DNA from 4 places in the Rhizobium sp. YJ-22 genome. Region 4 is predicted to be linked to each of the others. Evidence: predicted binding sites of a transcription regulator. Region 4 holds the regulator's gene; each other region holds the start of a gene.
What was found. Region 4 encodes LexA, which represses DNA repair genes until DNA is damaged. Its sites were predicted from a motif close to TGTTCNNNNTGTGTTCNG; they were not measured.
Positions count from the first base shown of each region.

Region 1 (7,629 bases), on a different contig from region 4:
CATCGGCGCGGCCATGTCTCCGAATGGATCGCCGCCGCCTACCTGCTGCTCAAAGGCTATCGCATCCTCGCCCTGCGCTATCGTACGAAACTCGGCGAGATCGACATCGTCGCCCGCAAGGGCGATCTTGCCGTCTTCATCGAGGTCAAGGCGCGCGGCGACGAACTGAGGGCCGTCGATGCCGTCGGCGCCACGGCGCAGAAACGCATCCGCGCCGCCAGCGACATCTGGCTGTCGCGTCAACGCGACGCCCATCTGCTGTCGCAGCGTTACGACATCGTCGCCGTAATGCCGCTGCGCTGGCCGCGCCATTTTGTCGACGCCTTCTAGGACATTTCCGGTGAACACAGGTCACGGGGAATGATCTCTTCTCTTGGTTCCACATTGTCCGACGCCGAAGCGAACACGCTTCGGCTGGTCATGCTTTAGGGTCGTTAAAATACAGCGGAAAACCTGAACCGAACCGTTACGGCTCATGGCGTAACCTGCCTCCCGGTGGGCGTCCCGTTTTGGGACATTGTATAATTGGGGGCAAGTATGGTCTGGAAAATGATGCTGGCGAGTGCTGCGACGATGGCGATGCGCGTGGTGCCGCCGAATCTTCTGTCGGGCAACACCATGCCGCCGCTGGTCACCGCGCCCATGGGCGAGATGGAAATGACGCCCGCGCCGATCAATCCGGCCTGGGTGCTCTCCGGCGACCCGCAGGCGCGCGCCGCCGAACATTCCCGCAGCCCCGACGACGCCGCGCTGACTGCCGTCTGGGATTGCACCGACGGCAGCTTCCGCTGGTATTTTCCCTGGGACGAGACCGTGCTGATCCTTGAGGGCACCGTGCATGTCACCGCCGCGGACGGGTCGACGCGAACACTGAAGACCGGCGACATCGCCTATTTTGCCGGCGACACCTGGGCGACCTGGCAGGTGGAAGGCTATGTGCGCAAGATCGCCTTCCTGCGCCGCCCCTTCCCCAAGCCGCTGGCCGCCGCCATCCGCATCAAGCGTTTCCTGACTTCGGGCGGATCGGTCGGCCTCGCCGCCTGACTTCGGGCGCCCCCGTTGCCATCGGCGCCGGCGCATCCTAAATGGAAGCGCGCGAACTCAGCGGGGAGCCCTTCGAGCCTATGGCCAAGATCAAGAACGTAGCGGTCCAGATGGACCATGTTTCCGGCATCAGCATTGCCGGGGATTCGACCTTTGCCATGAGCCTGGAAGCGCAGGCGCGTGGCTACAAGCTGTTCCATTACACGCCCGACAAGCTGACCATGCGCGACGGCACGATTTTTGCGACCGTCGAGGAAATGGCGCTACGCGACGTCAAGGGCGACCATTTCACCCTCGGCACGCCGGAGCGCATCGACCTCGCGACCATAGACGTCGTCCTGCTGCGCCAGGATCCGCCCTTCGACATGGCCTATATCACCTCCACGCATCTGCTCGAGCGCATCCATCCGAAGACGCTCGTCGTCAACGACCCGGCCTGGGTGCGCAATTCGCCGGAAAAGATTTTCGTCACCGAATTCGCCGACCTGATGCCGCAGACGCTGATCACCCGCGATCCCGCCGAGATCGCCCGATTCCGCGCCGAAATGGGCGACATCATCCTCAAGCCGCTCTACGGCAATGGCGGCGCCGGCGTCTTCCATTCCTCGCGCGACGACCGCAACTTCTCCTCCCTGCTCGAAATGTTCGCACAGATGTTCCGCGAACCCTATATCGCCCAGCAATACCTGCCGGATGTGCGCAAGGGCGACAAGCGCATCATCCTCGTCGACGGCAAGCCGGTCGGCGCCATCAACCGCGTGCCGGCCGAGCATGACAGCCGCTCCAACATGCATGTCGGCGGCCGCGCCGAAGCGACCGAACTGACGGCGCGCGAGCGCGAAATCTGCGAGCGCATCGGCCCGTCTTTACGCGAACGCGGCTTCCTGCTCGTCGGCATCGACGTCATCGGCGACTACATGACCGAGATCAACGTCACCTCGCCGACCGGCATCCGCGAAGTGAAGAAATTCGGCGGCGCCGACATCGCGGCACTCCTCTGGGACGCGATCGAAGCCAAGAAAAGCTGAGCCTTCCTCCCTCGTTTGTTCCAGCCATACAACCTCCCGCAACCTGATCACACCGGATGCGGGAGATTGTTCATTTTGTGTTCTTGTTTTATTCCATATTCCATGCCAGATTGCAATCCATAACCCGCTGAGGGTGCATCGGATCGGGCGAGAGGGCAGGAAACATGGTGGGGCGCGTCAGCACGCTGGCCTTTCAAGGCATCGAGGGTGTTCCCGTCGAGGTGCAGGTCATGGTCGCGCCCGGCAAGGTGGGCATGCAGATCGTCGGCCTGCCGGACAAGGCGGTAGCCGAAAGCCGCGAGCGGGTGCAGGCAGCCCTTCACGCCTGCGGCCTCGCCTTGCCGCCGAAACGCGTCACCGTCAACCTCGCGCCTGCCGACCTGCCCAAGGAAGGTTCGCATTTCGACCTGCCGATCGCGCTCGGCCTGATGGCGGCGCTGGGCGCTGTGCCGCCTGATGCGCTCGCGGATTACGTCGTTCTCGGCGAACTCAATCTGGACGGCACGCTGGCCCCGGTCGCCGGCGCCTTGCCGGCGGCGATCGCGGCGCATGCGCTCGACAAGGGGCTGATCTGCCCCGCCGACAGCGGCGCCGAAGCCGCCTGGGCCGGCGAGGGCATCGATATTCTCGCGCCCCGCAGCCTGATCGCGCTTGCCAATCATTTCCGCGGCACCCAGAAGCTGTCCCGCCCCGTGCCGGCGATCCGCGCCAATCCCGCCAATTTGCCCGATCTCTCGGAAATCAAGGGACAGGAAAGCGCCAAGCGGGCGCTGGAGGTGGCAGCCGCCGGCGGGCATAACCTGTTGATGGTCGGCCCGCCCGGTTCCGGCAAGTCGATGCTGGCGGCGCGCCTGCCCTCGATCCTGCCGCCGCTCTCGGCCGCCGAACTGCTGGAAGTGTCGATGATCCATTCCGTCGCCGGACAGCTTGCCGGCGGCAAGCTGTCGGACCGGCGGCCCTATCGCACCCCGCATCATTCGGCGACCATGGCGGCGCTGGTCGGCGGCGGCTTTCGTGGACGACCGGGCGAGGCCTCGCTTGCCCATCACGGCATCCTGTTTCTCGACGAATTCCCCGAATTCTCGCCGCAGGTTCTGGATGCCTTGCGCCAGCCGCTGGAAAGCGGCGAATGCATTATCGCCCGCGCCAATCACCGCGTTTCCTACCCCGCCAATATCCAGCTCGTCGCGGCGATGAACCCCTGCCGCTGCGGCATGGCCGGCGAGCCCGGCCACAGTTGCGCCAAGGGTCCGCGCTGCATGAGCGATTACCAGGCGCGCATTTCCGGGCCTTTGATGGATCGCATCGATATCCGCATCGACGTGCCCGCCGTTTCCGCCGCCGACCTCATCCGTCCCCGCGCCGCCGAGAGCAGCGCGACGGTCGCCGCCCGCGTGGCGCGTGCAAGAGACATGCAGCGCCGGCGCTATGTCGCCGCCGGCCTGCCGGCCGCGACCACCAATGCCCGCTGCTCCACCGCCCTGATCGAGGTGGTGGCGGAACCGGACGAGCCGGGGCTGAAACTGCTGCGCGATGCCGCCGAGAAAATGAAATTCTCCGCTCGCGGCTATCATCGCATCCTCAAGGTGGCGCGCACGCTGGCCGATCTCGAGGGACAGGAAACGGTCGGCCGCATCCATCTGGCGGAAGCGATTTCCTATCGCATCGCCGGCGAGCGGCTGACGGCGGCGGCGTGAGGCCGGCGCTTCCGGCAAGAAGGAAGGCCGCACCGGGACAGGCGCGACCCTTCGCTCTTTGAAAAACTAACCGCCCAGCCCCTCGAACAGCGCGGTCGAAAGATAGCGCTCGGCGAAGGAGGGGATGATGACAACGATGGTCTTGCCGGCATTTTCTTCGCGCTGGCCGATGACGGTGGCCGCCGCCAGCGCCGCGCCCGAGGAAATGCCGACCGGCACGCCTTCGAGGCGGGCGACGAGGCGGGCATTGCCGAAGGCGTCGTCATTGCTGACGGTGACGATCTCGTCATAGACGTTGGTGTCGAGGATTTTCGGGGCGAAACCGGCGCCAATGCCCTGGATTTTGTGCGGGCCAGGATTGCCGCCGGAAAGCACCGGGCTGTCGGTCGGCTCGACGGCGACGACCTTGACCGAGGGCTTCTTGGATTTCAGAACCTGGCCGGCGCCGGTGATCGTGCCGCCGGTGCCGATGCCGGCAACGAGGATATCGACGGCGCCATCCGTGTCGTTCCAGATCTCCTCGGCGGTGGTTCGGCGGTGGATTTCCGGATTGGCTGGGTTTTCGAACTGCTGCGGGATGATCGCATCCGGCAGGTCGGCGGCCAGTTCCTCGGCCTTGGCGATGGCGCCCTTCATGCCCTTCGGCCCCTCGGTCAGCACCAGTTCCGCCCCGAGCAGCGCCAGCATCTTGCGGCGCTCGATCGACATGGTCTCCGGCATGGTGAGGATCAGGCGATAGCCCTTGGCGGCGGCGGCGAAGGCAAGCGCGATGCCTGTATTGCCGGAGGTCGGCTCGATCAGCACGGTCTTGCCGGGGGTGATGCGGCCCTGCTCCTCCAGCGTTTCGATCATTGCCACGCCGATGCGGTCCTTCACCGAGGCGATCGGGTTGAAGAATTCCAGCTTGGCCAGCAGGTTGGCCTTGATGCCCTTTTCGCGCGCAAACTTGTCGAGGCGGACGATCGGCGTATCGCCGATGGTCTCGGTTATCGAGGAATAGACGCGGCCGCGGCCGGGCTTGCGGGGTTCGGACATGTTCTCTCTCCCTTGGTGCGCGATATGTCTGCATGGACAATAGGGGCAATCGCGCCCCTATTCCAGTGGCCGGCACCGTAACCGGCGCGGAAGAAAGATCACGATCCGGCGATGCGGAAAGATCAGTCCTTGGGATCGACCTCGACCTCAGGGCGGTCGCCGCCATCGACATGCTCGTGGCGCCAGCGACCGTCGCCGGCCTGGTAGTCGATCTCCGCATTGTCGCCGCCGACCTGCTGGCGCTCGGCGGCGCGGCGGGCAGCGGCCAGTGCTTCGTCGTGGGAGGCAAAGGGTTCGGACCAGACGTCGCCCAGCCTATAGGCCCAGCCGCCGTCATGTTCCGCGATATGGTAGGTGATCTGCATGATGGGGTCTCCGGTGCGGGCCGGCGCTCGCCGCCGGTGTCCGCCGCCCTTCAAACCCGCAATCGGCGCCGGTGGTTCCATCCGGCCTGGAACAATGGCGGCCTGATGTCGTTGGTCTCTGATATCGACGCATGCCATCGCCGCAAGGCTGCCCGCGTTTTCGCAGGGGCCGAAACCCATCAGGAGAATGCCATGAGCTATCCCGTCGAACCCATTCCGGAGCCCGCCAAGCCACCCGTTCCGCCGCCGCTCGATCCGCCTCCGCCGATTTCCGAACCGGAACCGGACCGCCTGCCGGACGAGGCGCCACTGCCCAATCCGGACGAAAACGACAATCCGGCCAAACGTCTATGATAAAGGAGAAAGCGGGAGGCTGAAAATGAAAGTGCCCGGCGCGGGAGGAGGAGGCGCCGGGCACTGATACTGACTGACAATCGGGAGGAGGAGGATCGTCAGTCCAATCGGGCGGCACTGGGAGGAGGAGTGTGCCGCGTCGACGAGAGGAACTATACACGATTCCCGACTAAAAAACAGGCTTTTATTGCAGCGCAGCAATGCGTAATTCGCATAGCTCAACGCCAGGGATTGAAGCCGCGGCCAAGCTCGCTTATTCAGGCTCCATGAGCATCGAATCCGTCCGCGCCTTTTTCCGGGCCAACGCACCCGATATCGACGTCATCGAAACCGAGGCCAGTTCGGCGACGGTGGCGCTGGCGGCCGAAGCCCATGGCGTCGAACCCGACCAGATCGCCAAGACGATCTGCATCCGTGTGGGCGAGCGCACGGTGCTGGTGGTGATGGCTGGCACGGCGCGGCTCGACAACCGCAAATGCCGCGAGACACTCGGCGGCAAGCCGCGCATGCTGGCCGCCGACGAAGTGCTGGAAGCGACCAGCCATCCGGTCGGCGGCGTCTGCCCCTTCGGCCTGTCCTCCGCGCTGCCGGTCTATTGCGACCGGTCGCTGGAAAAATTCGACACCGTCGTTCCCGCCGCCGGCGCCACCAATGCCGCCGTGCGCATCCCCCCGCAGCGCATGGCCGCGCTGACGGCGGCCGAATGGGTCGACGTCGCACAAGGGTGACACCCCCACCGCACCTTTGCCAACGATCTTAAGAAGGCGTTAAATCGCCGCATTTAAAGTTCAACGGGACTGCCGGGCTCGCCTGTGATGTCACAGGCTTGAGGCGATTTCAGCAACCAACGGGGCAGCGTCGGTCGGGTATGGCAGGAAAAGGCAAATCGCGGCAGCGCATCGAACCGACTTTCGACACAGGTCGAGGGGCTGGCGACCGCGACGACGAATTTCGCCTCGGCGCCGGCGACCGGGTCACGGGCAGCGGGCGTGGTTCGGGTGGTGGACGCCGCGAGAACCCGAAGCCTGCCAAATCCGCGTCGCGAAAGAGCAGCAAGCGCCGCTCCGGCGGAAGCGGAGGCCTGATCGGCCTGCTGCGTCGCCTTGTTTACTGGTGCCTCGTGCTCGGCATTTGGGCCGGCATCGGCGTTGCCGGTCTGGTGGTCTATTACGGCGCGCGCATGCCCAATGCCAGCACCTGGGCGATCCCCGACCGGCCGCCGAACGTCAAGATCGCCGCCGTCGACGGCTCGATCATCGCCAATCGCGGCGATACCGGCGGCGAGGCCTTGTCGCTGCAGACCATGTCGCCCTATATCCCGCAGGCGGTGATCGCCATCGAGGACCGGCGTTTCTATTCACATTTCGGCATCGATCCCTTGGGCCTTGGCCGCGCCATCGTCACCAACCTGACGACGGGCCGCATGGTGCAGGGCGGCTCGACGCTGACGCAGCAGCTCGCCAAGAACATGTTCCTGTCTCAGGAGCGGACGCTGGAGCGCAAGGTGCAGGAAGTGCTGCTCTCCTTCTGGCTGGAGCAGCATTATACCAAGGACCAGATCCTGGCGATGTATCTCAACCGCGTCTTCTTCGGCTCGAACGCCTATGGCGTCGAGGCGGCGTCGCGGCGCTATTTCAACAAGTCGGCGCGCGACGTGACGCTGCGCGAGGCGGCGATCCTCGCCGGCTTGCTGAAGGCGCCGTCGCGCCTGTCGCCGGCGCGCGATCCGCAGGCGGCCGAAGCCCGCGCCCAGCTCGTGCTCGAAGCCATGCGCGAAGAGGGTTTCGTCACCGATAAGGAAGTGGCGACCGCCATGTCGCAGAAGCCGACCCGGGCGAAGAGCTTCTGGTCCGGCGCCGAGCATTATGTCGCCGACATGGTCATGGACCAGCTTCCCGGCCTGATCGGTGACGTCAAGGAAGACCTGATCGTCGACACGACCATCGACATGGGGCTGGAGAAGAAGGCCGAAAGCGCCATCGCCCATGCTCTCGACAAGGACGGCCGCAGGCTCAACGTCTCGCAAGGCGCGCTCGTCGCCATCGACGGCACCGGCGCCATCCGGGCGCTCGTCGGCGGGCGCGACTACGCCGAAAGCCAGTTCAA
Region 1 is NZ_JARRIR010000001.1:803,092-810,720, forward strand. It holds gene P7F60_RS03885 (YraN family protein) at 1-330, shown strand, start outside; gene P7F60_RS03890 (cupin domain-containing protein) at 538-1,044, shown strand; gene gshB (glutathione synthase) at 1,125-2,072, shown strand; gene P7F60_RS03900 (YifB family Mg chelatase-like AAA ATPase) at 2,237-3,769, shown strand; gene cysK (cysteine synthase A) at 3,836-4,804, opposite strand; gene P7F60_RS03910 (DUF2188 domain-containing protein) at 4,927-5,172, opposite strand; gene P7F60_RS03915 (hypothetical protein) at 5,362-5,523, shown strand; gene P7F60_RS03920 (YbaK/EbsC family protein) at 5,790-6,251, shown strand; gene P7F60_RS03925 (transglycosylase domain-containing protein) at 6,392-7,629, shown strand, end outside.
Region 1: a site for LexA is predicted at 2,140-2,157, ahead of P7F60_RS03900 (YifB family Mg chelatase-like AAA ATPase). Genes of this name have one in related genera too.

Region 2 (7,629 bases), on a different contig from region 4:
GACCGGCTGGAGGAACTGCGCAGCGCAATCGCCGGCGACCAGCTCTATCTCGACTACCAGCCGCAGATCGATGCCGGCACCGGCCGCATCCTCGGCGTCGAGGCGCTGGTGCGCTGGAACCATCCCGAACTCGGCGTGCAGCCGCCCGGCCATTTCATTCCGTTGGCGGAGGCCACCGGCCTCATCCTGCCGCTCGGCCTCTGGGTGCTGAAGACCGCGTGCCGGCAGAACAAGGCCTGGCAGGTGCTCGGCCTGCCGCCGGTGATCATCGCCGTGAACGTGTCGCCCAGGCAGTTCTGCGATCCGGCGCTGGTCGGGCAGGTCCGGCAGGCGTTGAGCGAGACCGGGCTCGACCCGCGCTATCTCGAGCTGGAGCTGACTGAAAACGCCGTGATGCAGGACACCGACAGCGCGCTCGCCACCATGCGCGCGCTGGAAGAACTCGGCGTGCGCCTGTCGATCGACGATTTCGGCACCGGCTATTGCAATCTCGCGGCGCTGAAGACGCTGCCGGTCAATCGCCTGAAGATGGACCGTTCCTTCATCGAGGCCCTGCCGCACGACGCCACCACCTCGGCGATCGCCTCCGCCGTGATTGCGCTGGCGCAAAAGCTGAAGCTCGGCATCATCGCCGAGGGGGTGGAGACTGCAGAGCAACTGCAATACCTGCGCAACAGCGGCTGCGACGAGGTGCAGGGCTTTCATTTCTCCGCTCCGGTCGATGCCGGCGGCATCGAGGCGCTGTTGCGCCGGGCGGGCTGAAAACCGCCGCCCCATCTCCGTCATGCCCTGCCTTGTGCCGTGCAGCTGCCGACGCCTGAGGGACGTATGCTCAGACCCTTGGGACATCTCAGGGATGACGCGGGTGGGGTGAGGTTTCGACAAGCGGAAGATGGAGGAAAAAATTCCTCGACGCCTGCCTCTGGCGTTCGCGCCGGCAGCCGCTACATTCATGCCAATGAGACCGGAAAAACTGCTGTTTCCCGCCCCGGAGGGCCTGTATTGCCCGGCCGGCGGCTTTCATGTCGATCCCGTCCGCCCGGTCGCCCGCGCGCTGATCACGCATGGCCATTCCGACCATGCCCGCGCCGGCCATGGCGCGGTGCTCGCCACGCGCCAGACGCTCGACATCATGCGCCTGCGTTATGGCGAGAACTTCTGCGACAGCGAGCAGGCGGTCGGTTTTGGCGAGGAGGTGTCGCTGAACGCTGTCCGGGTCCGTTTCCATCCGGCAGGCCATGTGCTCGGCTCGGCGCAGATCGCCATCGAAAGCGGCGGCACGCGCATCTGCGTCTCCGGCGACTACAAGCGCCAGCCGGATCCGACCTGCACGCCCTACGAGCCGGTCGCTTGCGACGTATTCATCACCGAGGCGACCTTCGGCCTGCCAGTCTTCCATCATCCCGATCCGCGCGCCGAAATCGGCAAGCTCCTGACATCGCTGAAGCAGTTCCCGGAACGCACCCATCTGGTCGGCGCCTATGCGCTCGGCAAGGCGCAGCGGGTCATCGCGCTGTTGCGCCGCGCCGGCTACGATGAGCCGATCTTCATCCACGGGGCGCTGACGAAACTCTGCGACTATTACCAGGCGCAGGGCATCGATCTCGGCGATCTGCGTCCTGCGACCGTCGAGCGCGGCAGCGGCGAGAATTTTCGCGGGGCGGTGGTCGTGGGCCCGCCCTCGGCCTTTGCCGATCGCTGGGCGCGGCGGTTTTCCGATCCGGTCACCAGTTTCGCCTCCGGCTGGATGATGGTGCGCCAGCGCGCCAAACAGCGCGGCGTCGAGCTTCCGCTGGTGATCTCCGATCATTGCGACTGGCCGGAACTGACCGCCACCATCCGCGACCTCGCGCCCTCGCAGGTCTGGGTGACGCATGGACGCGAGGAGGCGCTGGTGCGCTGGTGCGATCTCGCCGGCATTGCCGCCCGGCCGCTGCATCTCGTCGGCTATGAGGACGAGGGGGATTGATGCGATGAAATCCTTCGCCGCCCTTCTCGACCGCCTTGTGCTGACGCCCGCGCGCAACGGCAAGCTGAAGCTGCTCTCCGATTATTTCCGCGATACGCCCGATCCCGACCGCGGCTACGGACTTGCCGCCATTGCCGGCACGCTGGATATACGCTCGGTCAAGCCGGCCATGCTGCGCGAACTCGTGCTCGAGCGCATGGACGAGGCACTGTTCCGTTATTCCTACGATTATGTCGGCGATCTCGCCGAGACGATCTCGCTGGTCTGGGACGAGGAGCGCGAGGACAGGACTGCCGACGATCCCGGCCTTGGCGCCGTCATCGCCGAGATGAACCGGCTGGGGCGCACGGAGGTGCGCAGCCATGTGCGAACGCTGCTCGACCGGCTGGACACGTCGAGCCGTTTCGCCTTCCTGAAACTCGTCACCGGCGGCCTGCGCATCGGCGTCTCGGCCCGGCTTGCCAAGCAGGCGCTGGCCGATTTCGCCGGCAAGGATGTCGGCGAAATCGAGACGCTGTGGCACGGGCTGGAACCGCCCTACCTGCCGCTCTTCGCCTGGCTGGAAGGCAAAAGCGACCGGCCGGTGCTGGCGACGCCCGCCATCTTCCATTCGGTGATGCTGTCGACGCCGGTGCAGGAGGGCGATCTCGACGGGCTCGACCCGAAGGATTTCGCCGCCGAATGGAAATGGGACGGAATTCGCGTGCAATTGTCGGGGTTCGGCTCGACCCGGCGGCTCTATTCGCGCAGCGGCGACGATATTTCAGGCGCATTTCCCGATATCGTCGCGGCGATGAATTTCGAGGGCGTGATGGATGGCGAGCTGCTGGTCGGTGGCACCGCCCGTTCCAACAGCCCGACCCGCACCTTTGGCGACCTGCAGCAACGCCTGAACCGCAAGACGGTCAGCGGCAGGATGCTGGAGGAATTCCCGGCCTTCATCCGCGCCTATGACCTGCTGTTCGACGGCGATGCGGATATCCGCCCGCAAACCTATCTCGAACGCCGCACCCGCCTGACCGGGCTGATCGAGCGAGCGCCACACGACCGCTTCGATCTCTCGCCGCTGGTGCCGTTTTCAAGCTGGGAGGAACTGGACCGGCTGCGCATGGAACCGCCCGATCCGGTCATCGAGGGCGTGATGATCAAGCGGCTCGACAGTTCCTATCAGGCCGGCCGCGCCAAGGGGCCATGGTTCAAGTGGAAACGCAACCCCTATAATATCGACGCCGTGCTGATGTATGCCCAGCGCGGCCATGGCAAGCGCTCCAGCTATTATTCCGATTTCACCTTCGGCGTCTGGACCAAACTAGATGGCAAGGAACAACTCGTGCCGGTGGGAAAAGCCTATTTCGGCTTTACCGATGCCGAGCTGGAGGAACTCGACCGCTTCGTGCGCAACAACACCACCGACCGTTTCGGTCCGGTAAGGGCGATCCGCGCCGAGCGCGATTTCGGCTATGTGGTCGAGGTCGCCTTCGAAGGCATCAACCGCTCCAGCCGCCACAAGTCCGGCGTCGCCATGCGTTTTCCCCGCATCGCGCGGCTGCGCGCCGACAAGCCGCCGATCGAGGCAGACCGGCTCGACACGCTGCTGGCGATGATCGAGGGCTGACGCGGCTCAGCCGCCGCGCCGCCAGCTTGCGAAAGGATGTTCCAGCGCCGGCAGGGCGGGAACGTCGAGATGGCAGGGGGAAAGCCCGGCGCGGGCGCGCTCCGCCATCATCTGGTAAGCGCGCTCCAGATGCGCGGTGATGCGTTTTCCGTTGAACAGTGGCGCGGAGAAGCGGTTTTCCTCCAGCCGCTCCTTCAGCTCGGCGATCTTGCGCGGCGCGCGCGCCATGGCGGCGGCCATGTCGCAGAAGGCGGTGTCGTTGGCAGCCGTCAATTCGCCGAGCCCGATGGCGTTCAGCAGGCTTTCGGAGACGCGCGCGGCAAAGCTTCCGCCGCGCACCGTCAGCACCGGCAGCCCGGCCCAGATCATGTCGGAGGTCGTGGTATGGCCGTTGTGCGGCATGGTATCGAGGCCGAGATCGGCCAGCGACAGCCGCGCCAGATGGTCGGCATAATCCACATGGCCGGTGAACAGGATGCGCGACGCGGCAATGCCGCGCGCGGCAAAGGCGTCGAGCAGGTTGCGCCGTGCCAGCGGTTCCTCGCAGAGCATCCACAGCACCGCCTCCGGCGCCTTGGCCAGGATGCGGCTCCACAGGTCGACGGTGCGGCCGGTGATCTTCTGCGCCGAATTGAACGAGGCGAAGACGAAGCCGGTTTCCGGCAGATCCCAGTCGGCGCGGCGCGCGGCGCGCGGCAGCGGCCGGCTTTCGGAATCGTTGGGCTGGTAGGTTTCCGGCAGGCGGCAGAGTTTTTCCGCATAGAAGGGTTTTGCCGCATCCGGGGTCACGAACCGGTCGCTGATCGCATAATCGAGATCGGCGCCGTGGATGCTGCCGGCAAAGCCGAGATAGGCGGCCTTGACCGGCGCATCGGCGCGCTTGACGATGCCGGGGCGGGCATCGCCCGCGGCAAACCCCTTGAGATCGACGAGGATATCGATGCCGCGCGCGGCGATCGCCTCGGCGGCACCGGCATCGTCGATTTCATCGACGCGCACGATGGCGCGGCGCACAAAGGCGGGAAAACCCGTCTCCTGCCAGCCGCGCAGGGCGGGATCGGTATAGCAGAACAGCGTGACGTCGAATTGCACCCGGTCATGCATGGTGAGCACCGGCGCAAACAGCCGCATGGTCGCATGATCGTAAAAATCGTTGGAGAGATAGCCGATGCGGATTTTTCCGCCGGGTGCCGAAAACGCACGGCGCGCGGGCGCGGCCGGCACGGCGGCGAGCCGCAGCGAATCGGCGTTGGGCCGCGCCTGCATCGCCTCGTCATCCGAGCGCAGCAGCCGGTCGGCGGCGGTTTCCTCGGAAAGCAGCCGGTCAACGCCCGGCGCATCGGGATCGGCGATCTCCGCCTCGAAGGCGGCGGCGTTGGCGAGATCGCAGACACGCCGGCCAGCCGCCAGCCGCGCCATGCGCAGGCCGGCATCGCCGGGAAAGCGCTGGCAGGCGGCGTCGAGCTCGGCCAGCAGGCGCGGATGATGGCCGGCGGCGCGAAGGGCCGCGAGCAGAAGATCGGTCTGCGCGCGATCCTTGCGGTCTAGGCGGTCGAGATGGGCGAGCGCGTCGTCCGCCCGTCCGGTCGCAATGAGCGCGCCGATGCAGATCGTGGCGATGCCGGGATCGGCGGGAAAGCGCTCGAAGGCGAAATCCGCGAGATCGGCGATGGCGGCATCGTTCCCGGCGGCCTGGAACAGGTCGAGCGCGTTGCGCAGGAGCGCATCGGTCCCGGGGCCGGACAGGCGGGCGGCTTCGGCATAGGCTGCGGCGGCCTGCAGCGGCTCTCCGAGACGCGCGAGCGTATCGCCAAGCAGGGCGTGGATATCCTGGCTTCGGATCTTTTCGGCCGTGATCGCCCGGCGCATCAGGTCGGCTGCAGCTTCGAAATCGCCCAGCTCGAAGGTTTGCAGGGCCAATGTCATCGTCTGGCTCATGGTCTCAAGCCCCTCCGCTTGCGGGTGCGCCGGCGGCGCGCCGTCTTGCCGTTCGTCCATCGGAATCCCCAGAGTCTGTCCGCATCCCCGAACGGCAGGCCGCCTGAGGGGATGCTATCGAAAACCGGTTTCATTTTCGTTCCGATGGGCTCAACCATGCCGCCGCGCGCAAGCTGTGATCGAGGCGCGCGACCTCGGGAGTGTCCGCGCCGAAACTTGCGCGAAGCTGGAGCCGGTCGAAACGGGTTGAAGCTTATGCCGTGAGAAGCGCGGCGGCGCGGACAGTGCCGACCTCGATGCCGTTCCAGTTGCGCATGGTGCGGTTGGCAAGGCCAAGGAGCGCGTCGCGCTCGGCGCTATCGGGTTCGAAATAGCGGGCGAGCAGGGCGGCGACCATGCATTCGGCGGCGCGTGTCGCGCCGTCCTCGCATTTGAGCGCGATCGACAGGCCCTTTTCCGGCAGCAAGGCGCAGAACACGCCCTCGGCGCCGGTCTTGGCGAAGATGCGGCCGGGCGCGATTTCCATCAGTTTGGTGCAGGCGCGGCCCGTGCCGGCGACATACCAGGGTTCGGCCATGCAGGCATCGATGATGCGGCGCGAGGCCGTGGCGCGCGCCGGCGACAGGCCCTTGCCGGTCAGCATCCGGGCAAAGCCGAGCGCCAGCCCCTTCAGCGGCATGGCATAGGTGGGGATCGAGCAGCCGTCGATGCCGCAGGCGTCGGCATCCAGCGTCGCCCCCGTCAGCCCCTCCATGACGCCGCGAATCTCGGCCTGCAGCGGATGGTCGTAAGTGCTGTAGCCCCTGGGATCGATTTCGCCATGGCAGCAGGCGCAGACGAAGCCGGCATGTTTGCCCGAGCAATTGTTGTGCAGGGCGGTCGGGGCGGAAAGCGTCCTTGCCTGGTCGATCAGCACCTTCTGCTCGAACGACCAGTGGGCGCCGCATTCCAGCACGTCCGCCTCGCGGCCGGCGCGCTGCAGCATGGAAGCGGCAAGCGCCGCATGGCCTGCTTCGCCGGAATGCGAGGACGCGGACAGCGCCAGTTCTTTCGTGCCGAAGCCATAGGCATCGGCCGCGCCGCCTTCGACCAGCGGCAGCGCCTGCATCGCCTTGCAGGCCGAGCGCGGGAAGATCGCGGCGTCGCTGTCTCCGAGCGAAAACACGGTCTTGCCGGTATCGTCGACGACGACGGCAAGGCCGCGATGGCGGCTTTCGACCCGATTGCCGCGGGTGACTTCGACGAGAACGGGATTGGTCATGGAAACGCGCTCCGGCAAGGGGACTCAAACGCATGGGATGGTGGCCAGCATTATCGCGCGTCGCAGCGAATGCCAACGGCTTTCGATGGCCGCGCTCCGGCGACGACATTGATGTCAGAGCATTTCCAGCCGAGGCGTGATCGCTTCGGCGCCGGACAATGCGGCAAAACAAAAATGTCTAGCCGATCCGATAGGCGCAGCGGCGCGCCCCTTGCAGCAGATGTTCGGTGCGCTCGACGGGTGCGGCAAGAACGTTGCGAAAAATATCCAGTTCCGACCGGCAGAAATTGCGGCAGGCTGAGGCGGCGGCGCAGATCGGGCAGTGGTTTTCGACGAGAATGAAGCATCCGTCGTCCTCCTGCCACCAGCTCGCCATATAACCCTCGGCCATGCGCAACGCCGCCAGCCGGGCGATGCGGTCGGCAAGCGTCGGTGCATCGGCGAGTGTCTCGCGGTAGAGCGCCTCCGTCTTTCGTTCGCGGGCGGCGATGACGGTTTCCAGCGCGTCGGGGCCGAGTTCGGCGCCGATGGCGTCGATGAGGGCGAGCGCCATGTCGGCATGGCCGTCCGGAAAGCTGCGATGACCGGCGCCGGTGAGTTGCCAGCTCTGGCGCGGGCGGCCGCGACCGCCGCCGGCTTCCGAAACGCCTTCCACCAGCCCGTCCTCGGCAAGCTTGGCCAGTTGCTGGCGTGCGGCTTCGCCCGTCAGGCCAAGCGCAGCGCCCAGCGCCGCCGTCGATTGCGGGCCTTCGGTTTTCAAAAGGAAGAGCAGCCTGTCACGCGGGGAGGGTCGCATTATTCTTGTCCGGAGCCGGCTTGATTAATCGCGGCGTTCATGTAATTTCC
Region 2 is NZ_JARRIR010000001.1:170,340-177,968, reverse strand. It holds gene P7F60_RS00880 (EAL domain-containing protein) at 1-762, shown strand, start outside; gene P7F60_RS00875 (ligase-associated DNA damage response exonuclease) at 959-1,969, shown strand; gene P7F60_RS00870 (cisplatin damage response ATP-dependent DNA ligase) at 1,974-3,584, shown strand; gene P7F60_RS00865 (glycosyl transferase) at 3,591-5,582, opposite strand; gene P7F60_RS00860 (asparaginase) at 5,776-6,783, opposite strand; gene P7F60_RS00855 (metalloregulator ArsR/SmtB family transcription factor) at 6,962-7,579, opposite strand.
Region 2: a site for LexA is predicted at 5,649-5,666, ahead of P7F60_RS00865 (glycosyl transferase). Genes of this name have one in related genera too.

Region 3 (7,629 bases), on a different contig from region 4:
TAGCCGAGGCGGGTGCCATCCTGCAGCACCACTTCGCAGACCGTCCGGTCGATTTTCTCGACCCAGGAGGAGAGGTGGAACTCGACATCGTTATCCTTGAACCATTGCTCGGGACGGAACAGCAGGCGTTCGAAGCTCATCTCGCCCATCAGATATTTCTTGGACAGCGGCGGGCGCTGATAGGGCAGCGTCTCTTCCGCGCCGATCAGCGTGATCGGACGCGTGTCCTTCAAATTCCGCAGCTTGGCGGCCAGCGCGAAACCGGCCTGCCCAGCGCCCACGATAATCAACCTGCCCGTCACGTCATTCCTCCGACATCTCTGTTTTCGCATTTCCGGGAAATGCCCTGCCTAACCTCTATATTGCAAAAGCGGGGATTTGCGTTATTTTTACGGAGTGGTTGGCAGAGTTCGCGCTCTGCCAACCGTTTAGCTATCCTATAAGTTCAACCCGGACGGTCACTGACCAGCTCGTCCGGGTTTTTCTTATCGTCAGCGCGATCCTGATGGGGATGAACCACATCATTCTCACCTCCGTATCGAGGGCGAGGCACTCGCCCATGCTGACGCGGCCCATCCTCGCCAGCGCACCGGCTGGTCTCGGCGCCTGCTGCTTTCGCCCCCGAAAATACACTCATAGCATGTGCTTTTCACACTGCACGGCATTTTATCCATTCCATCAATGGGACGGCAGCTTTCCTTTGATATCTTCAAGATCCCAAGGAGGAGAAACGGAGGTTACCATGCCCCTGACCCCGCGCAGCCAGACGAGACAGGGTTTCGACCGCCCGGACCGGGCACTGCAACCTTACGAAACCCATATTCCCGGCCGGATCATCCTGGTCGGCCATCATCTCAGCGCCAAGACGCATATCCGTTGCATCGTCAAGAGCATCTCGCTTTACGGCGCGGTGCTGGAGGTCAGCCCCTATCTCAGCTTCCCGAACAATTTCTTCCTGGAGATCCTCGGCATCCGCGACGAGATCGGCTGCACGATCATCACCCGCGAGGAGGAAATCGTTACTATCGGCTTCAACATGCTGCTGGCCCAGGAATTCCTGATGCATGTGCTGCGGCTGGGGCACGAAACGACGCACTGAACACATCCGGCGAAACCGGTTTGCAGTAGCCATGAAACTGCATCCCTTTGTTTTGTGGCATTTCCGAACGGAAAACCGGTTCCCACTTTTCCTGGAAATGCTTTATGGTGGCGACCGTTCGCCACCATCGTTTCACCCGGAATTCCTGCCCGCATGTCCACATTCTCGCGCTTCACGCCGCTGGTCGGCGCCCTTCCCGCCACCGTTCCCTTCGTCGGCCCCGAAGCCATCGAGCGCCAGCGCGGCCTCAAGGTCCGGGCGCGCATCGGCGCCAATGAAAACGGTTTCGGGCCGGCGCCCTCGGTTCTGGAAGCCATCACAGCGGCGGCGGCGGAGACGTGGAAATACAATGATCCGGAAAACTTCGAGCTGAAGCAGGCGCTCGCCGCCCATCACGGGATCCGGCCTGATAATATCGCCATCGGCGAAGGCATCGACAGCCTGCTGGGACTGATCGTGCGGCTGGTGGTCGAGCCGGGCACGACCGTCGTCACCTCGCTCGGCGCCTATCCGACCTTCAATTATCATGCCAACGGTTTCGGCTGCCGGCTGGTCACCGTGCCCTATGCCGGTGACAAGGAGGATCTCTCCGGCCTGCTCGACGCGGTGGGCCAGGAAGACGCAACGCTCGTCTATTTCGCCAATCCCGACAATCCCATGGGAAGCTGGCGGGAGGCGGACGAGGTGCTGGCCTTCGCCCGCGCCGTGCCGGAAACCTGCCTCGTCATCCTCGACGAGGCCTATTGCGAGACCGGGCCGATGAGCGCCCTGCCTTCGCTTGCCTCGCTACTCGACCGGCCGAACGTCATCCGCACCCGCACCTTCTCGAAAGCCTATGGGCTGGCCGGCGCGCGGGTCGGTTACGCCATCGGCACGCCCGGCACGATCCAGGCCTTCGACAAGATCCGCCATCATTTCGGCATGAACCGCATCGGCATGGCGGCGGCACTGGCGGCGCTGGCCGATCAGGATTACCTGCATGAAGTCGTCGGGAAGATCGCCGCGGCGCGGGCGCGGATCGGCGTCATCGCCCGAGACAGTGGTCTCGTCGCCCTGCCCTCGGCGACCAATTTCGTCGCCGTCGATTGCTTGCGCGATGGCACTTATGCGCGCGCCATCGTCGACGGTCTGATGGAGCACGGCGTCTTCATCCGCATGCCCGGCGTCGCGCCGCTCAACCGCTGCATCCGCATCAGTGTCGGGCCGCAGCCCGATCTCGACCTGCTGGCCGAAACGCTACCGAAAGTCCTGAAAAGCATAGGCTAGATACGACAAAACCGCGCCGGCCTTGTTCCTGCCGGTCGCGGTTTCCAGTCGTCAAAAAAGTCCATGTCAGTGATGGGTCATCCATTCGCGGGCGGCGCGCAGGGCCTCGGCGAGCTGCATCTTGCTCATGGTGGCGGCGAGATCGGCGCGCAGTTCTGCGGCACGGTCGGACCCTTTGATCGCGGCGATGTTCAACCATTTGTGCGCCGCGACCAGATCGATGTCGCAACCGCGTCCGGTCGCATACATCAGCCCCATATCGCAGAGGACGTCAGCGCGGGCTTCGCCACCCATGGTGGCCATTTCGGAATTGCGAATTTCAAAGCGTGCCATCGGATTTGTCCCTGTTGATGCCTGTTGGTCTTTCAAGTCCCTGTTTCGATCGCCCCTGAAGGGCTCCCCTTGCGGCCGTCGCCCTTGTTTTTCGGGGCTTGTCCGGTCGGTCGGGGCGGCAGGTTTTCCCTGCTCGTTTGATGGCTTGACTATGCCAGAGGGCTTTCAACACGCGTTTAAAATGCATGCTTAAGAGGCGACAAACAAAATGCAAACACACGGTAAATGCAGGATTCGATTAAACATTCCGGCCCTTGCAAATGAAGGGTTTCGCCTCGAATTTTACGAAAATGCAAGACTTGGATTTCAACGCTTGCTTTACCACGAATCCGCTCGATATCTTTTTTTCGCATTCGAAGGGTGCGGCTGAACCCAGGATGAACGGCCGTCTCAGCCGGTATTCAGATGCAGTGTTCCATTTTGAGATCATCAAGTGGGATCGGGAATATCAAGGGGAACAGCCATGGAAGTCGTCGCACGCCGCCTCACCATCATCATGCTCAGCGCCTTCGTCTTCGCCATGGGCTTTTCGGCGGCGGTGAACCATTCGGCGCAATCGCCGCTGAAGATGCGCAGCGGCACCGCAGCCCCCTGCTATCACACCGAAAGCCCCTATTGCACCGCGATCCTCTGAGGAATTTTGCGGGATATTCGAGCGGGATCTTTTGCTTGTCACCGTTCTGCTCCTATACTGGCGCATGAACAAACGAATCTCTCCGCTACCCTTCGTCTCGCCCGAGGCGTTCAAACCGCAAAGCTTCGACAATGCCGTCGAGGCCGTCGACGCGCTGACCGCGCTTTACGAGCGCAATACCGCCTTCCTGACCGAGGCGTTCAAGGCGCTGGCCAAGGGTGCGCCGATCATCGGCCGCTACCGCGCCTGCTACCCGCAGGTCAGCCTGGAAACCAGCAGCTTCGGCCATGTGGATTCACGCCTGTCCTACGGCCACGTCACGGCGCCCGGCATCTACACGACGACCGTCACCCGCCCGAAACTGTTTCGGCATTATCTCAAGCAGCAGATCGACCTGCTGCTGCGAAACCACAATGTTCCGATCCTCGTCTCGGAATCTGCGACGCCGATCCCGCTGCATTTCGCTTTTGGCGAAGGCGCCTATGTCGAGGCGGAAGCCAGTTCCTCGCTTTCCGACGTGCCCCTGCGCGACCTGTTCGACACGCCCGATCTCAACAACACGGACGACCAGATCACCAATGGCGAATACGAGCAGCCGGCGGGAGAACCTGCGCCGCTCGCGCCCTTCACCGCCCAGCGCATCGATTATTCGCTGGCGCGGCTCAGCCACTACACGGCGACCAGCCCGAACCATTTCCAGAATTTCGTGCTGTTCACCAACTACCAGTTCTATATCGACGAATTCTGCACCTTCGCGCGCGAGCTGATGGCCAGAGGCGGCGAAGGCTATACCGAGTTCGTCGAGCCCGGCAACATCGTCACGCCCGCCGGCTCCGACAGGCCGGAGACGGATTTGACGCTTGGCCGCCTGCCGCAGATGCCGGCCTATCACCTGAAGAAAAAGGGCCATGCCGGCATCACCATGGTCAATATCGGCGTCGGCCCCTCCAACGCCAAGACGATCACCGACCATGTCGCGGTGTTGCGACCGCATGCCTGGCTGATGCTCGGTCATTGCGCCGGGCTTCGCAACAGCCAGCGGCTCGGCGACTATGTGCTTGCCCATGCCTATGTGCGCGAGGACCATGTTCTCGACGACGACCTGCCCGTCTGGGTGCCGATCCCCGCGCTTGCCGAAGTGCAGGTGGCGCTGGAGGCCGCTGTCGCCGAAGTCACCGGTTACGAGGGTTTTGAGCTGAAGCGCATCATGCGCACCGGCACCGTCGCCACCATCGACAACCGCAACTGGGAGCTTCGCGACCAGCGTGGGCCGGTCAAGCGCCTGTCGCAATCGCGCGCCATCGCGCTCGACATGGAATCGGCCACCATCGCCGCCAACGGTTTCCGCTTCCGCGTGCCCTACGGCACGCTGCTCTGCGTCTCCGACAAGCCGCTGCATGGCGAATTGAAACTGCCTGGCATGGCGACCGCCTTCTACAAGACCCAGGTCAGCCAGCACCTGCAGATCGGCATCCGCGCCGTACAGAAACTGGCGGCGATGCCGAACGAGGCGCTGCATTCGCGAAAATTGCGCAGTTTTTACGAGACGGCATTCCAGTAAACGCCGTTTCCAGTCAGCCCAACGAGAAAAGGCGCCTTTCGGCGCCTTTTCCATATGGTTCTTCGCAACGATCAGTCCTTCGCTTCGGCCCAGATCTTGTCCAGCCCCTTGCGCAGGGTCGAGACCATCAGGTCGACGTCCTCTTCGGTGATGGTCAGCGGCGGCGAGGCGAGCATGCGGTCGCCGGTGGCGCGCAGGATGACGCCGTTTTCGACGCAGACATTGCGCACCATGGTACCGATGTCGTCCGGCTTGGCGTAACGCTGGCGCGTCTTCTTGTCCTTGGCGAGTTGCAGGCCGGCCATCAGGCCGACGGAGACGGTTTCACCGACCATGTCGTGGTCGGCAAGGCTGCCCCAAGCCTTGGCAAAATAGGGGCCGATATCGTCGCGCACGCGCTCGACCAGCTTTTCTTCCTCGATGATGCGCAGGTTTTCCAGCGCCGCCGCGGCGCAGACCGGATGGCCGGAATAGGTGAAGCCGTGGAAGAAATCGCCGACCTCGTTGATCATCACGTCGGCGACGCGGTCGCTGACCAGCACGCCGCCGATCGGCAGGTAGCCCGAGGACAGGCCCTTGGCGACCGGGCAGAGATCCGGCTCGATGCCGTAATGCTGATGGCCGAACCACGAGCCGAGGCGGCCGAAGCCGCAGATGACTTCGTCGGCGACCAGCAGGATGTTGCGCTCCTTGCAGATGCGGGCGATTTCCGGCCAGTAGGTTTCCGGCGGAACGATGACGCCGCCGGCACCCTGGATCGGCTCGGCGACGAAGGCGGCGACGTTTTCCTCGCCGAGCTCATCGATCTTCTCTTCCAGTTCGCGGGCGATCTTCAGGCCGAATTCGGCCGGTGACAGGTCGCCGCCCTCGGCATACCAGTAGGGCTGGTTGATATGGGCGATGCCGGGGATCGGCAGGTTGCCCTGCTCATGCATCCACTTCATGCCACCGAGGCTGGCGCCGGCAACCGTCGAGCCGTGATAGCCGTTCTTGCGGGAAATCACGGTCGTCTTGGTGGGATGGCCGAGCGCCTTCCAGTAGACGCGGGCCATGCGGAACCAGGTGTCGTTGGCTTCCGAGCCGGAGCCGGCGAAGAAGACGTGGTTCAAATGCGGGCCGGCATGGGCGGTGATCTTTTCGGCCAGCAGGATGGTCGGCTCGGTCGTGGTGCCGAAGAAGGTGTTGTAATAGGGCAGTTCGTTCATCTGGCGATAAACGGCATCGGCGATCTCCTTGCGGCCATAGCCGATATTGACGCACCACAGGCCGGCAAAGGCATCGAGGTATCGCTTGCCGTGATTGTCGAAGACATGCACCCCTTCGGCTCGCTGGATGATCCGCGTTCCGGCGGCATTCAGCTTCTTCATATCCGTGAACGGATGCAGGTGATGGGCCGCATCGATCGCGCCGAGATTGGATTGGGCAACATGTGTGTTCATGACAATATCCTCGCCACAGTCAGGCCGTGCGAACGGCGACAGGCGGCGCTTTTGCCGCCCCTGCGCTGACTTGCTGATTGAAGGCAGATTGATCGCGCGCCGAAGATGACGCGACAAATTCGGATTTGCAAGGGATTGCGCAGAATTGTTTTTCGCTCGTATAACAGAAAGCAAGTCTTTTCCTTTGTGAGCATCATCCATGACAGACGCTTCCTCTTCCGCCGGCACATCCGTTGTCGGCGCTCCGCCGCGTATCGAAATCCTTCTCGTCGGCATGAACGGCGACCTGCGCGGCAAGCAGATCCCCCTGGAAGCGGAAAAGAAGGTCTGGGAAGGCAGCGTGCGCCTGCCCTCCTCCACCCAGTCGCTGGACATCTGGGGCGACGACAATGACGACCTCACCGGCCTGTCGCTGTCGATCGGCGACCCGGACGGCGTGTGTATTCCCGACCGGCGTTCGCATGCGCCGATGCCCTGGGCCCCGGCCGGCTCGACCCAGGTGCTGGCAACCATGCATGAGCTCGACGGCACGCCCAGCTTCATGGACCCGCGCGCCATCCTCGCCTCGGTGCTGAAGAAATACGACGCGCGCGGCCTGACGCCGGTCGTCGCCACCGAGCTGGAATTCTACGTGGTCGAAGACGACTGGCGCGAGACCGGCCGCCCGCGTCCGCCGCAACGCCTTACCTATCGTGGCCAGCCGAACGGCTATCAGCTCTACGACATGTCCGCCGTCGATGCGCTCGAAGGCTATCTGCAGACGCTGCGCAGCTGGGCCAAGGCTCAAGGCCTGCCGGCCGACGCCACCACGGCGGAATTCGGCCCCGGCCAGTTCGAGATCAACCTGCTGCACCGCCCGGATGCGCTGGCTGCCGCCGACGATTGCATCTACCTCAAGCGCCTTGCCGAACAGGCGGCCCGCCATCACGGCCTGAAATCCACCTGCATGGCCAAGCCCTATGCCGAGCACGCCGGCTCCGGCCTGCATGTCCATGCCAGCGTCATCGACAAGGACGGGAAGAACGTGCTCGACGCAAAGGGGGGCGATCCCAAGCGGCTGAAATCCGTCTGCGCCGGCATGCTCCAGACGATGCGCGACGCGCAACTCATCTTCGCGCCGTTCGCCAATTCCTATCGCCGCTTCCAGCCCGGCTCCTTCGCGCCGGTCGATCTCACCTGGGGCTTCGGCAATCGCGGCACGGCGATCCGCATCCCCGACAAGGACGGACCGGCCGCCCGCGTCGAGCACCGCGTCGCCGGCGCCGACGCCAATCCGCACCTGCTGCTGGCGGCGATC
Region 3 is NZ_JARRIR010000001.1:56,486-64,114, forward strand. It holds gene P7F60_RS00265 (FAD-dependent oxidoreductase) at 1-302, opposite strand, end outside; gene P7F60_RS00270 (hypothetical protein) at 743-1,099, shown strand; gene P7F60_RS00275 (pyridoxal phosphate-dependent aminotransferase) at 1,253-2,365, shown strand; gene P7F60_RS00280 (sel1 repeat family protein) at 2,432-2,698, opposite strand; gene P7F60_RS00285 (hypothetical protein) at 3,162-3,332, shown strand; gene amn (AMP nucleosidase) at 3,397-4,893, shown strand; gene P7F60_RS00295 (aspartate aminotransferase family protein) at 4,965-6,332, opposite strand; gene P7F60_RS00300 (glutamine synthetase family protein) at 6,532-7,629, shown strand, end outside.
Region 3: a site for LexA is predicted at 2,898-2,915, ahead of P7F60_RS00280 (sel1 repeat family protein). Genes of this name have one in related genera too.

Region 4 (7,629 bases):
TGCGCCATGCCGCCGGCATAAACCGCCGCATGGCTTGGGCGGCCGCCCTGATCCTCGGCGGCGGAGTTCTGGCGGCGGCCGAAAGCTGGCGCCTGCAGACCGTTATTCTCGATTCTCCTGTTACAGCGACCGTGACCGCCCGCATCGACCGACGGGAGGCTGCGGGCGCAGGCCGCTGGCGCTATCTCGTCCACATCCTCGACACTGAAAAACCCCGCTTGAAACGGCCACCCGAGCAGGTATCGCTGCTGATGCGCGGCCAGCCGGCGCCATTCGAAACCGGAACCGTGGTCAAGGGCCGGGCGCGGCTGTCGCCACCCTCCGGTCCAGCCCTGCCTGGCCTCAATGATTTCGCTTTCTCCGCCTATTTCGACGGCATCGGCGCCTATGGCTTCTGGCTCGGCAAACCGGAGGTCGCCGAACCGTCTGGCGCCGCCCGCCGCCCCGGCTTCATTCAATCCATCACCCTGTTCTTCTTCGACCTGCGCAGCGGCATCGGCGACCGCATTCGCGCAATCGTGCCCGGCGATGCCGGTGCCTTTGCAGCCGCCATCGTCACCGACGAAAGGCGGGCGATGTCGGAGGGAACGACCGAAGCGCTGCGCCTCTCCGGGCTTGCCCACATCATCGCCATTTCCGGGCTGAACATGGCGCTTGCCGCCGGCATCTTCTTCGTTGGTGTCCGCTCGATCTTCTCCCTGTTCCCCGGCTTCAGCCAGCGCTATCCAATAAAGAAATTCGCCGCCGCCGGCGCGCTCATCATGGTCTGCGCCTATTACCTCGTCTCGGGTTTTGCGGTCTCCGCCGAGCGCGCCTTCCTGATGATGGCCATCCTGCTGATCGCCGTCCTGGTAGACCGCCCGTCGATCAGCCTGCGTAATGTCGCGCTTTCGGCCATCGTCATCATGGCCATGGCGCCCTCGGAAATCATGGGGCCCAGTTTCCAGATGTCCTTTGCCGCAACCCTGGCGCTGGTCTCCGGCTACAATCTCTGGAGCGGCCACTCCGCCGGTCGCGAGCCTGCGAGACTCCCCGTGTCCGGCATCGCCACGGAAACTTGGAATTTCGTCGCCAGTGTCTTCCTCACCTCGCTGATCGGCAGTCTCTCGACATCGGTTTTCTCCATCGAACACTTTCACAAGCTGGCCACCTACGGACTTGCCGCCAATCTCGCCGCCATGCCGGTCATCTCATTCGTCGTCATGCCGGCTGGCTTGATCGGCATGTTGCTGATGCCCTTCGGTCTCGACGAATGGCCGATCGCTGTCATGGGCTGGGGTCTCGGCATCGTCATCACCATCGCCAAGACGGTGGCAAGCTGGGGCGGAGAACTGATCATCGGCCGCCAGCCGCCGCTGTTCCTGCCGCTCGCCGTCGCTGGGATGGTGCTGTTCCTACTGCTGCGTACACGGCTGCGCCACATCGGCACCGCCCTCTTCCTGCTGGCGCTGGCCACCAGCCTGCTGGCAACCCCGCAAAAGCCCGATCTCCTTATTTCAGAGGATGGCAGGCTGGTCGCGTTGCTGGACGGCGACACTCTGAACAGCAACCGCCGCAAGCCCAGCGCTTTCATCTTCGACCAATGGCGCCGCGCTCTCACCATCCATACCCATGGTCCTCCGGAGCAACTCGACAGCGCCTTCCCGGCCAAAGGACCTTGGTCGGAGCGACGCAAGCAGCCACTGGATGAAGACGAATTGGTCGATGCCGACATGCTGCGCCAGCAAATCATGGAAACGAGCGCGGATCGTCGTTTCGCCTGTGTCCGCCAGAAATGGTGCCTGGCGAAAACGGCCATCGGCCCGGTCATGGTGCTGGAAGACGGTCGCTACATTGGTTTTGCCTGCGACAATGCCCGCCTGATTGTCACACCGACCCGCGCCAAATTCGCCCGCTGCCGCTCCGGCGCAACCGTCCTGGACAGCGAAACCCTGCGACAGACCGGCGCGGTGGAAATCACCTTCGCCGTCGATGCCCGCCAGGCTTTACGCATCCGCCCCGCTTTCGATCCCGAAAACCGGCGGGCCTGGACGCAGCACCGCGCCTATTCCTGGCGCGATGATGATTATACGCACCGTCTGCCGGCGGAGATTCGCTCGTTGCTCAGTGATAGCGGCGGATGAGGCCGACCAGCTTGCCCTGCACCTTGACGCGGTCGGAGGAGAAAATCCGGGTCTCGTAAGACGGGTTTGCCGCTTCCAGCGCGATAGAGGCGCCCTTGCGGCGGAAACGTTTCAGCGTCGCTTCTTCGTCGTCCACCAGCGCCACGACGATATCGCCAGGGGTTGCACTGTTGGTGTTGCGAATGATGACCGTATCGCCGTCGAGAATACCGGCCTCGATCATCGAGTCGCCCTTGACCTCCAGAGCGTAATGCTCGCCCTGCCCGACCATCTGCATCGGCACGACGATCTCATGGGTGTTGTTCTGGATTGCCGAAATCGGCACGCCGGCAGCGATACGACCCATGACCGGCACGGAGACGGAATTGGCCGCCTCAGGCAGGGCCGGCGTCGCCGGCTTCGCGACCGCAGGTGCGGAAGACGCCGGCTTGCCAAGGCTGCCCTCGATGACGCTCGGCGAAAAACCGCGCCGTGGCTGGGCGGCCGTCGCCGAATAGGCCTCCGGCAACTTGATGACCTCCAGCGCCCGCGCCCGGTTCGGCAGTCGGCGGATGAAACCGCGCTCCTCCAGCGCTGTGATCAAGCGATGGATGCCCGACTTGGAGGCCAGTTCCAGGGCGTCCTTCATCTCGTCGAAAGACGGCGGCACGCCGGATTCCTTCATCCGCTCATGGATGAAGAGCAGAAGTTCCTGTTGCTTGCGCGTCAGCATAGCACCCACCAGATTCGTGAAACAAATACAGAACGAACACTATCTGTTCCCACTGTGTTCCGCAAGGGCCGCAGGCACAATCCAGTGTTGAATATGGCAGGGAAATGACGGGTACGCCCTGAAAGGCGACCTCAAATGCAAAGCGCCGGCAATCTTTCGGTGCCGGCGCGGAGAATGCGGTTGCGGACGACTCAGCCGACGAAAGCGCGCTCGATGACGAATTCACCGGGCTTGTTGTTGGCGCCCTCGACGAGACCTGCCTTTTCGAGCAGTTCCTTGGTGTCCTTCAGCATCGCGGCCGAGCCGCAGATCATGCCGCGATCGACCGCAGGGTCGAAGGCCGGGACGCCGAGATCGGCAAACAGCTTGCCGTTGGCAATCAGGTCGGTGATGCGGCCCTGGAAGGGATAGTCGTCGCGCGTTACCGTCGAATAAAGACGCAGCTTGTCACCGACGATTTCGCCAAGCATCTCGTCGTTTCGGATTTCCTCGACGAGGTCGAGGCCGTATTTCAACTCGGCGACTTCCCGGCAGGTATGGGTGAGGATGACCTCTTCGAACTTCTCATAGGTCTCCGGGTCGCGGATCAGGCTGGCGAAAGGCGCGATGCCTGTGCCGGTCGAGAACATGTACAGGCGCTTACCAGGCGTCAGCGCGTCGAGCACCAGCGTTCCCGTCGGCTTCTTGCGCATCAGCACGATGTCGCCCGGCTGGATTTTTTGCAGATGCGAGGTCAGCGGACCGTCCGGCACCTTGATCGAGAAGAATTCCAGTTCCTCATCCCAAGACGGGCTGGCAATGGAATAGGCGCGATAAATCGGCTTGCCTTCGACCATCAGGCCGATCATGGCGAACTCACCCGAACGAAACCGGAAGCCCGCCGGACGCGTCATGCGGAATCGGAACAGACGATCGGTGTAATGCTGAACGCTCAGAACCGTCTCAGCATAAACGCCGGCGGGGATCGATTCAGCGAATTCCTCATTGCGTGCGGGAGCGTTCATCCTGTCTTCCTGCTTCTCGTCTTCTGCTTCTCAAAAAACCACTGTGCCGATAATACAAGATCCGGCACAAGAGAAGGAATGCATTTTCGTGAATGCTGACTGGTGGGAAATACCTATCTCACCCGTTAAGGTTTTACCATGCGGCATCACGCCGCCGGCGATGGCTTGCGCCGCCAGCTATAGGTCTCGCCGGCTTCTGCCGCCTGCGCGGTCGGCTGATAGTAGTGCGGTATACCTGGCAGACGCCTCTCTTCCAAACGCTTCAGCGCGGTCGGATTGCTAACCGCGAAGCTGTCGATGCCGACGCGCAGCATCAGTGGAATCTGGTCGATCAATATGTCGCCGACGGCACGCAGCTCGTTGGTGTAGCCGAGACGGGCGCGCAGCAGCGAGGCCTGGCTGAAAGCCCTGCCGTCGTTGAAAGCCGGGAAGGAGACGGCAACGATCTCCAGCCGAGAAAGATAAGGCTCCAGCCGGGCGACATCGTCAAACGGCGTGATGACGACGCCGAGGCCGACATCATTGCTTTCGTTCGCGCGGGCGACCAGCCCATCCAGCGACAGCAGCGGCCGCTGCTCGCCAGCAGCCTTCACCTCGTCGGTCTCGATCACCCAGGGATCGTTGGCGATAAAGCCGGTTTCTCTCCAGATCTTGATCATGGTCGCCTCCTCAAGCCGCTTCGGCGGCATTGCCGCCATAGAGCGCATCCTTGAACGGCTGCGGGCCGACACGGCGATAGGCCGTCAGGAAGGTTTCCTGCGGATCGAGGCGCAGGCCAAGATAGGTATCGACGATCTTCTCGATCGCATCCGTCACCTTATCCGGCTCGAAGCCGCGGCCGATGATTTCGCCGATGGAGGTCTGCTCGTCGCCCGAGCCGCCGAGCGTGATCTGGTACAGTTCCGCCCCCTTCTTCTCGACGCCCAGCAGGCCGATATGGCCGACATGGTGATGGCCGCAGGCATTGATGCAGCCGGAGATTTTGATCTTCAGCTCGCCGATTTCCGCTTGCCGCTCTGGTGCGCCGAAGCGGGCGGAAATTTCCTGCGCCACGGGGATCGAGCGCGCATTGGCAAGCGCGCAGTAATCCAGCCCGGGACAGGCGATGATATCGGTGATCAGGCCGGCATTGGCGGTTGCAAGCCCGGCGACGACCAGCGCCCGGTAGACCGGCTCCAGATCGGCCAGCGCCACATGCGGCAGAATCAGGTTCTGCTCGTGGCTGACACGGATTTCGTCGAAAGCATATTCCTCGGCGATTTCGGCGACGGCGTCCATCTGTGCATCGGTCGCGTCACCGGGAATGCCGCCGATCGGCTTCAGCGAAATGGTCACCATGCCGTAATCCGGGTTCTTGTGCGGCTGGACGTTCTGCTTCACCCAGCGGGCGAAATCCTCGTCCGCCTTCTTCCAGCGCGCCAGGTTTTCCCAGCCTTCCGGCCGTTCGCCCAAAGCCGGCGGCGCGAAATAGGCGGCGATCGCCTGCACGTCCTTTTCCGGCAGCCTCAGCTCGGTATCTCTGAGCTTGGCGAATTCCACCTCGACCTGGCGCGTCAGTTCCTCCACGCCCGTTTCATGCACGAGGATCTTGATGCGCGCCTTGTACTTGTTGTCGCGGCGACCGTGGAGATTGTACACGCGCATGATCGCGGTGGTGTAGGACAGAAGATCCTCTTCCGGCAGAAACTCCCGGATCAGCTTGGCGATCATCGGCGTGCGCCCCTGCCCGCCGCCGACATAGACGGCAAAGCCCAGCTCACCCTTGTCGTTCTTCTTCAGGTGCAGACCGATGTCATGCACCTGGATGGCGGCGCGGTCGCGCTCGGCGCCGGTGACGGCGATCTTGAACTTGCGCGGCAGGAAGGAGAATTCGGGGTGCACGGACGACCATTGCCGCAGGATTTCCGCATAGGGGCGCGGATCGGCGACCTCGTCGGCAGCAGCACCGGCGAAGTGATCCGCGGTGACGTTGCGGATACAGTTGCCCGAGGTCTGGATGGCATGCATCTCGACGGTCGCGAGTTCCGCCAGCACGTCGGGCATGTCGGAAAGCTTCGGCCAGTTGAACTGCAGGTTCTGGCGGGTGGTGAAATGACCGTAGCCGCGGTCATAGGTGCGGGCGACATGCGCCAGCATCCGCATCTGCTTCGAATTCAGCGTGCCATAGGGAATGGCGATGCGCAGCATATAGGCATGCAATTGCAGATAGACGCCGTTCATCAGGCGAAGCGGCTTGAAGGCATCCTCGGAGAGCTCGCCGGCGAGACGTCGCTCCACCTGGTCCCGAAACTGCGCGACACGCTCGGAAACGAAAGCGTGGTCAAATTCGTCGTAACGATACATGATTTCCTCAGACGGCGATGAATTCCGGATCGGCCGGCGCGTAGCCGGGTGCATAGGCCATGGTCGGCCCCTGGGCGCGAATGCGCTCGCGCAGACGCAGCGGCCAGAGAATGCCATCGGTTTCCTGAACCTCGATCAGGTTCACGTCAACCACCTTGTTGTCGGCATAGGCCTTTCTGCCGATCTCCTCGAGCGCGGCGAAGGCTTCCGCATGGCGCGCCACCAGCGCATCCTGCAGCGACGTCACCCATTCACCCGCGGCATTCAGCCAGACGGAGACGCCGTCCGTCAACCGGTTTGCGGTCAGAACCTTGTCCACCATCGTTTAAGCTCCTTGCATGTCCTGTTGCCGAACCCGGCCGCGCGATAGCGGTTCGGCCAGAGGTTTGGAATGTTCGATATTGGCGCCGGCTACCGCCTCGCCGATGATGACCATCACAGGCCCGGTCAGTTCGTCGCGATGTTCCAGGTCGGGCAACTCCCGCAGAATGCCGTGCAGCAGCCGACGATCGGCGCGGCTGGCATTCTCGATCACCGCGACAGTGGTTTCCGGCGCAAGTCCTGCCTGGATCAGGCGCGTCGCTACCGATGCGGCGACCGTCCGTCCCATATACACCGCAATCGTCGCGCCGGATACCGCAAGGCTTGCCCAATCCGGCAGCACGTCGCCGGTAAGGTCATGGCCGGTGGTGAAGACCAGCGACGAGGCGACGCCGCGCAGCGTCAGCGGCAGCTCGAAATCGGCCGCAGCCGCAAAGGCAGAGGTGATGCCCGGTACGATCTCGTAGCCGATACCGGCCTGCCGAAGTGCGGCAATTTCCTCGCCGGCTCGACCGTAGACCAGTGGATCGCCGGATTTCAGGCGCACCACGCGCTTGCCCTCGCGCCCAAGACGCACCAGCAGCGCATTGATTTCGTCCTGCGATTTCGTATGGCAGCCCTTGCGCTTGCCGACCGACAGGCGCTCGGCATCGCGACGTCCCATGTCGACGATCGCCTGCGGCACCAGCGCGTCATAGACGATGACGTCGGCCTCCATCATCACCCGTTGCGCCCGCAGCGTCAGCAGATCTTCCGCGCCCGGGCCGGCGCCGACCAGCCAGATACGTCCCTCGGCTTCGCCGGGATTGCTCAGCAGCTTTGCCGCCTCGCGCCGCGCAGCGAAGGAATCACCGTTCGACACGGCATTGGCGACGGCACCGGAAAAAAATTGTCGCCAGAAGATGCGACGCGTCAGCCCGCGCGGCAGCAGCCGCTCTGCGGCTTCGCGATATTCGACCGCCAGCCGCGCCAGCTTGCCGAGCGACGGCGACAGCAGCTGATCGACCTGCGCGCGGATCATCTGCGCCAGCACCGGGCCCGCGCCTTCCGTGCCGATGGCGACGACGACGGGCGCGCGATTGACCAGCGCCGGCGTGTAGAAATCGCATTCCGCAGGCTGGTCGAC
Region 4 is NZ_JARRIR010000002.1:13,523-21,151, forward strand. It holds gene P7F60_RS04535 (ComEC/Rec2 family competence protein) at 1-2,123, shown strand, start outside; gene lexA (transcriptional repressor LexA) at 2,104-2,835, opposite strand; gene P7F60_RS04545 (ferredoxin--NADP reductase) at 3,027-3,839, opposite strand; gene P7F60_RS04550 (DUF934 domain-containing protein) at 3,986-4,498, opposite strand; gene P7F60_RS04555 (nitrite/sulfite reductase) at 4,509-6,182, opposite strand; gene P7F60_RS04560 (DUF2849 domain-containing protein) at 6,190-6,504, opposite strand; gene cysG (siroheme synthase CysG) at 6,508-7,629, opposite strand, start outside.